2 regions of the Novosphingobium sp. G106 genome follow, and region 1 is predicted to be linked to the other one. Evidence: riboswitches for the same ligand, from Rfam matches in the RefSeq annotation. Region 1 holds a riboswitch; the other holds the start of a gene.
What was found. Region 1 has a riboswitch for cobalamin ahead of KRR38_RS07145 (TonB-dependent siderophore receptor). Riboswitches for the same ligand answer to the same signal wherever they lie in the genome.
Positions count from the first base shown of each region.

Region 1 (3,402 bases):
TGGCCCATCGTCCACGCGCTTGAGCATCAGAAGCGTCCTCTTATACCGGCATAGATGCTGCGGCCGAGCGTGCCGTAGCGGTAGGCGGTCATGTACTTCTCGTCGAACAGGTTCTCGGCGCGGGCGAAGAAGCGCACCGCGTCGCTCAGCTTGTACTCGGCGCGCAGGTCGACCAGCGTATAGGCAGCGAGCAGCGTCGTATTGGCGGCATTGTCATAGCTCTTGCCCGACCAGCGCACAGCCGCGCCGGTGGTGAGGCCGAATGCCCAGTCATAGCTGATCGAACCGTTGGCCTCGTTACGCGGCCGCCGCGGCAGCCACTTGCCGAAGGTGGCAGTGCCCGCCGAGCGATCGTCGGAAACAGTCCAGCTATAATTGCCGTCGAGGTTGAGCCTGCCAAGCGTAAGCGACCCCTGCGCCTCGATCCCGTGAGCCTCCGCGCGCGCGACGTTCGAGTAGTAACCGGTCCGCCGCGTCGTCGTGCTGCCGGGGACGAAGCAGAGCGGCACAGTCGAGGCCGCCGTGCAGCTGTTGAAGATGATCTGGCCCGTGGTCTTCCGCTCGAAATAGGAGGCGCCGAAGGCCAACTTGCCGTCGAACAGGCGTTGCTCTGCCCCTGCTTCCCAGCCCTTGGCCTGTTCGGGATCGAGCGCCGCGTTGCCGAATTCGGAGAACAATTGGTAGAGCGTCGGTGCCTTGAAGCCCTCGCCATAGCTGGCGCGCAGCAGAGTGCCCGTGGGCAGTCGCCAGACCCCGCCCGCGGCGAACAGCGTCTTGCCGCCATAACGATCGTGATCGTCGTAGCGCAGGCCGGCGTTGAGCGTCAGGCCCGCGATCGGCTCGGCCGCGATCTGGCCATAGACGCTGGTGATCTCCACTTGCCCACGCGTCGGGGCCGGCACCGGCGTCGCCAGCGAGGCTGCCGGCGAGACGCTGCGGAAGCGCGAGCGCTCGTTCTCGGCGCCGGCAAGCAGCGTCCAGCCTTCGGCGATGGCGAAGCTGCCCTGATATTCGAACCGCCGGTTCTTTCCGGCCGCATCGAAGCTCTGCGGCCGCGCGCGGGTGGGATTGAAGCTGTCGCGGTCGGTATCGGTGTAGGCATAGGCGACGCGGTTGCGGAACCGTCCGTCGAGCAGGTCGAAGTTCAGGCCCGCGTAGCCGACGAATTCCTTGTTGAGCGAGTAGTCGAGCGAATCCGCAGTCGTGCTGTCGATCTCTACCCGCGACTTCGCGTAGTAACCGCGCAGGTCGACAGAAATACCTTGCGCCAAGTCGAGCACGGCCCGGCCGCTGACGTTGCGGTTGGTATTGCCGTCGGCCTCCTTGCCGCCGAAGGCCGGCGAGATCGCCGAGATGCCGTCGGTGGTGAAGGCCTGGCCGCCGATGCGCCAGGCGAGCGGCCCGGTCTTGCCGCCGATCGCCGCACGGGCGCTGACCGTCTCGCGCGAGCCGGCCTCGAGGTCGAAGCTGCCTTCGAGCGTCTTGGTCGGCATGGCAGTGACCACGTTGACCACGCCGCCGATCGCCTGGCTGCCCCAGAGGATCGACTGCGGCCCGCGCAGCACCTCGATGCGCGAGGCATCACCGACCAGCAGGTTGGCAAAGTTGTAGCCGCCGCCGGTCGACGAGGGATCGTTGAGCTTGACCCCGTCGATCACCACCACGGTCTGGTCGGACTCGGCACCGCGGATGCGCAGCGAGGTCGCCGTGCCATAGCCGCCGTTGCGCGACACACTGATCCCCGGGGTGCGCAGCAGGAGTTCGGTCACGCCGATGTCCTGGCTGCGGTCGATCGCCGTCTTGTCGAGCACGGTGACCGAGGCCGGCACCTGATCGAGCGGCGTCGCAAAGCGCGTCGCGGTCACCAGAATGCCGCCTGCATCGGTGTCAGCCACCGTGCTGGTGGAAGCGGCGGCATCGGGCGCCGGCGCCTCTTGCGGTGCTTCCTCGGCATGGGCCGTCGAGTAGGCAGCGGTCGAGAGAAGGAAAGTGGAAAACAGAACGGACTTCAACATCGCAATGGGTACCCCATGACAAGGGACCACGCGCTTGGGAGATTCCGCACCCGGCGGGCACGACACATCTCCCGCACAAACGCGGTCCAGACATGTCGTCACTCGGGTTTACCCCCGTCCGCTCGGCACACCCTGTCCGCGCGAAGGACGACCGCGACGGGCAGGTCTCCTGGCTCGCGGGTCAATGCCGGTTCGCGCCGCCTTCTCAGGACCGTGAGATCCCAATGGCATGTGGCGCGATGGCTCGCCGCTTACAGTTGCAGGGGCAGCCGGGGTCTTGAACCCCGTTCCCTTTTCATCCCCGTCTCCGGGGAACCTGTCGCAGCCGCGCCCCTAGTCGACGTGCTGAACTGCGTCAATGCGGGGCGGGTGATCGTCCGGCCGCCATCTTGTTTCGCTGAAGGCGCAAGGTAAGGAGGCGACCATGGCCGTTCCCCACCTCCTCCGCCGCACCGGACTGCTGGCGTCGCTGACCGCCCTGGCGATGGCCGGCGCGGCGAGCTGGGCCTCGTCCGGGACGGTGCAGCGACAGCCGGCCAACGCGCGACCGCAGCGAATCGTCTCGCTCAATCTCTGCGCCGACCAGCTGCTGCTCGCGCTGGCCGACCGCAACCAGATCGCCGGGCTCACGCGCAATGCCAACAAGCCCGAGATGTCCGCCGTGGCGGCCAGGACCGGCGGCCTGCGCATTCTCGGCACCTCGGCCGAGGAAATCCTCGCGATCCGGCCGGATCTGGTGCTCGGCATGCCCGCCAGGCGCAGCGCCGCGATCGCGGTGCTGAAGGACCAGCACTATCGCATGATCGACCTCAAGAGCGCCGATACGCTGGACGACATCTTCGCCGCGATCCGCACGACTGCCGCTGCGGTCGGTCATCCCGAGCGCGGCGAGGCGATGATCGCGCAGATGCAGCGCGACCTCGCCGTCATCCCCAAGGTCGGCCGCGGCAAGGTCGCCGCCTATTACCAGCGGCGCGGCTATCTGACCGGCACCGGTACCTTGGTCGACGACCTGATGACGCGCCTGGGTTTCGTCAACCTGGCGGCCAAGCTCGACAAGTCGCCGCTGTCGCAGATGTCGCTCGAGGAGATGGTGGCGTCCCGGCCCGACTACCTCATCGTCGAGAGCGCAACCGAGCGCGTCAGCGACCAGGGCACCGAAATGCTCCACCACCCGGCGCTGAACGGAATTCCGCGGCTCAGCATTCCGCAGGCGTGGACCGTCTGCGGCGGCCCCGCCTACGTCCAGGCGGCGCGCAGCCTCGCACAGCAGCTAGAGCGGCACCGGGGCGGGCGCATCACCGCTCGCTGACGTGGACGCGCCAGTCCTGCCGCGCCTGCCAGCCCCGGCGCTCCAGTTCGGGGACCTCATGCTGCGCCACCGGAT
Region 1 covers NZ_JAHOOZ010000001.1:1,498,655-1,502,056, forward strand. Annotated here, with positions in the region: gene KRR38_RS07140 (DUF1636 domain-containing protein) at 1-27, opposite strand, end outside; gene KRR38_RS07145 (TonB-dependent siderophore receptor) at 27-2,015, opposite strand; cobalamin riboswitch at 2,157-2,350, opposite strand; gene KRR38_RS07150 (ABC transporter substrate-binding protein) at 2,440-3,327, shown strand; gene bluB (5,6-dimethylbenzimidazole synthase) at 3,314-3,402, opposite strand, start outside.

Region 2 (3,402 bases), on a different contig from region 1:
GCGAGCTCGACCATGCCCGCGGCGTGGATCATGCGGACCGCCACGCGTTCCTCGTCGGACGTGAAGCGGGAGAGTTCGGCTTCGGCACGGATCGTGGCAAAGGACTGGCGGTAGATGGCCTGGCCATCGGTTTCATAGACGTGGGGCATCAAGCGGCTCCGAAAGCGGCGAGCAGTTCGGTGGCGGTAAGCCCGGAGCGCGTCGGTGGATCTGCGGGGCGGGCGGCGAAGGCCAGGTCGAACCGGCCGCCGCGTCCGGTCACGGTGACGTCGGCCATGCCGGGATGCGCGCATCCCTTGGCGCAGCCCGACAGATGCAGCCGGCCCGTGACCAGGGAAGCAAGTCGCAGCGAAAGAGCGCGGGTTTCCACCGTCGCCTGGGGACATGCGGGCGCACCGGGACAGGCCGCGGCGCGCATCGCCGGATGGCCGGGCGCGTCGACGAAGCCCTCGACACGAACCGGCCGAGCCTCTTCGAGCAGCAGCCTGCGCCAGGGCGTGAGGCGCAGCGCAGAGGCACCGCTCCGCTCGGCCAAGTCGCGCAGCGCCGACGCCTCCATACTGCCGAACGGCACTCCCCAGACGTGACCGAGCGGATGAGGGCCGGGAAGGGGCGGCGCGCGGGGAGTGGCCGGACGCAGATCAGCCCGCGCCCAGGCCGGCAGCGGCGCGGCGTGACGCGCGACCCGTCCGGTCTCGGATCCGCCGGTCTCGACGAACCAGTGCGCCAGCGCGATGAGTGCGTCCACGGCCGTGTCGGGCGCCACCGGTGTGCCGCCCGCTCGCCCGTCCGCGCGCAGCAGCAGGGTGCCGTCTCCGCTCCGCTCGATCCTGAAGTCCGCCGGCGCGTCTGTCAGCATCGGGGCGTTTCCGGCATCGATCGCGAAGCCGACCTTCGAGGGCAGCGTCGGCAGGGCGGAAAGGCGTGAGGCCAAGGCCTCTGCCAACCGCGCGTTATGGTCGGCAGCCTGCCAATCGGGCGCGACGAGAATGTTGCGCCGCGTCTCGAGATCGGCGGCCGGATCGACCAGGTCGAGTGCGATCAGCGCGTCGACCACGACATGCCATTTGTCGTCGATCACCCCCCGAATTTGCAGATTGGCGCGATTGGTCAGGTCGATCAGGCCGTTGCCGAAACGCGCGGAGGCATCGCACAGGCCCCGGACCTGATCTGGGCCCATGCGGCCGAGGCGCGGCTTTATGCGAACGAGCAGGCCGTCGCCCGCTGCCATCGGACGCCAGGCGTCCGGGCACCAGCCGCGGATGCGATGGTTCACGCACGTCCCTCCAGCAGGCGGTCGGCCGGATTCCGTGCGCCGGGTGGCAAACATTGCGATATCAAATTCAAGCCCACTCCGTTCACACCGAGCAACGATGGATGGGCTTGCCGATGTCCAGTCGGCCGATGCGCAACGGCGGGGGTGCAAGAAGCGCCGCTCGTCACGCACCGATGCAGCCCAGCCGCAAAGGTTCGTCGCCCGGACGGAGTACACCGTGCCTCGGCCATCCCCTGGGCCAGGGCAAGAGCGACCAGACGCTGGCAGGTCTCCTGGCTCGCGGGTCAAAGCGTGCTGCATGGCCTTCCCAGGCAACGGACGATGGTCCGGCCCAGTGGCTGCCTCCCCGTCTCAGAGGAAGCGATATGCCTCACGCTCGCCGCTTACAGTTGCAGGGACAGCCTCGGATTGAGGTGGCAAGACCACCCGCACCGCGTTCCCTATTAAGTCCCTTACGGGACACCGGCGCGATCTAGTTCGGCTCGCTTATGCGAACCGACTGGATATCCCCTATAGGCTTACGCCGACCTTCGCAACTCATCGCTGAATTCTCTTCAGCGGGCGTTTGCGAGGGAGGGCAGTGCGCATTTGCGACAAAGGAAGAGCGGGCAAAGCTGAGCTGTCCTTCAGACGGATCGACGCCGAGGATCTCCGCGGGAGCACGGTGCTCCGCTAGCAATTGGGTGCTTGAGCACGGCAACCGCATCATCACGATAGTTGCGCCATTCGTCATCGACTTCGAGGGAAACCGAGGGATTATATCCGTCGGCGTTTATGCTGAGACGTTGGGCCGCGATTACTCGCGAAATCCGCTCGATGGCGCTGAGTTGGGACACCGGCATGAATCACCCTTTCAGAAGCTGCGCGGCGGCGTTGCGCGCCTCGCGGCTGTTGCCAACGCGGTCGATAAGCTCTTGGGCCTGCGTGACCAAGAGCCCGAGCTTCTCGGTGAAATGACGAAGCTCGTGCCCCTCTCCTCCCGCCACGAACTGACGATCGCGTCCCGGTTTGGTTGTGTCGCTGACCATGGTCATCTCCTTACGACCTCAACACCCGCCCAGTCGCGCGGTTCCCCGGGACTGAGGGTGCGTCGAGATGCCCGCGCGTCGGCAAAGGTTTTTCTGTCAGAGGGGATTCATTTTAGCCGTCTGATATCGGCGCTTCCCAGGTCATCATAGGACCCGCTTCGAAGTTCGACGAGGCCGCGGATGACGAGTTCACGCAAAACCTCAGCCCAGGTTTCGATCGAAAGCTGCGTCATGTTCTCCACGCCTTCCTTGGCGAGTCCTAACATGTCCTGGTCAAAAGCTAGGAGCTGCTCATTGGTCAGAAGGGTTGCGTCGATCATCGCACGGACAGGTTTTGATTAGCGCGCATATTCAATCAACTCTGCAGGGGATAAGCGGCGTGCCAAGCCCGAAGCCTGCAAGCATCGCATTAATTTTCGATCGCCAAAAAGTCTTTCTGGTGCGGCTACTGGCGGCCGTGCCGACGATCGTGACATCCCGACTGCGAGTAGGGGCTGGCTTGGACGTGGTGGATACGACGATGCTTTACCCCTGCCATCGCCACCCGCTCGTCGGTGATGGTCGTCAGTTTGATCCAACTGTGTCCATGTAGATCGCAGCGTCGGGCCCCTGCCATAAACCAATGCTCGGGCAGTTCGTCGATGTCGGCTACCGATTCTGTGATCTGGACAAACGAGGCCGGCGCTTCGCGTTCGCGCATAAAGCGCTCTCCCATGTGTCCCTCCTTTCGCTAGAAGCGATGGAATGGGTACTTTTATCTACTAGCGGGCCGGGCATGCTCTGGCATCCTCTCCTCGCTCACCCGGCCCTAGACGGACTCCTCGCACAAAGGCTGAACCCGACTGTTGCCAAGGTACTACACCCACGGATGAGAGCCCTATAACTTTGGAGGGGCTGGAAAAAGGGGCCCGATCGTTGCCGATCAGGCCCTGACAGTTTTGGGAGAGGATGCCTGTAAGGCGTCTCGGTTGTGAGCTTCAGCGAAATATGCTGCAAGTGCGAATAACTGATGTCTGATTGAGGAAAACTCGATTGCCGGCGCCAGCGCTGAGCTTTAGACCTCAGCGAGTTTTGAGTGGAGAGAGTCTCCTTGCGCTG
Region 2 covers NZ_JAHOOZ010000003.1:116,839-120,240, reverse strand. Annotated here, with positions in the region: gene KRR38_RS32645 (precorrin-8X methylmutase) at 1-149, opposite strand, end outside; gene KRR38_RS32640 (cobalamin biosynthesis protein CobG) at 149-1,276, opposite strand; cobalamin riboswitch at 1,521-1,758, opposite strand; gene KRR38_RS32635 (DUF3606 domain-containing protein) at 2,122-2,304, opposite strand; gene KRR38_RS32630 (hypothetical protein) at 2,412-2,624, opposite strand; gene KRR38_RS32625 (hypothetical protein) at 2,750-3,019, opposite strand.
Region 2: linked by a shared signal. The riboswitch ahead of KRR38_RS32640 (cobalamin biosynthesis protein CobG) and the one ahead of KRR38_RS07145 (TonB-dependent siderophore receptor) in region 1 are both predicted to bind cobalamin.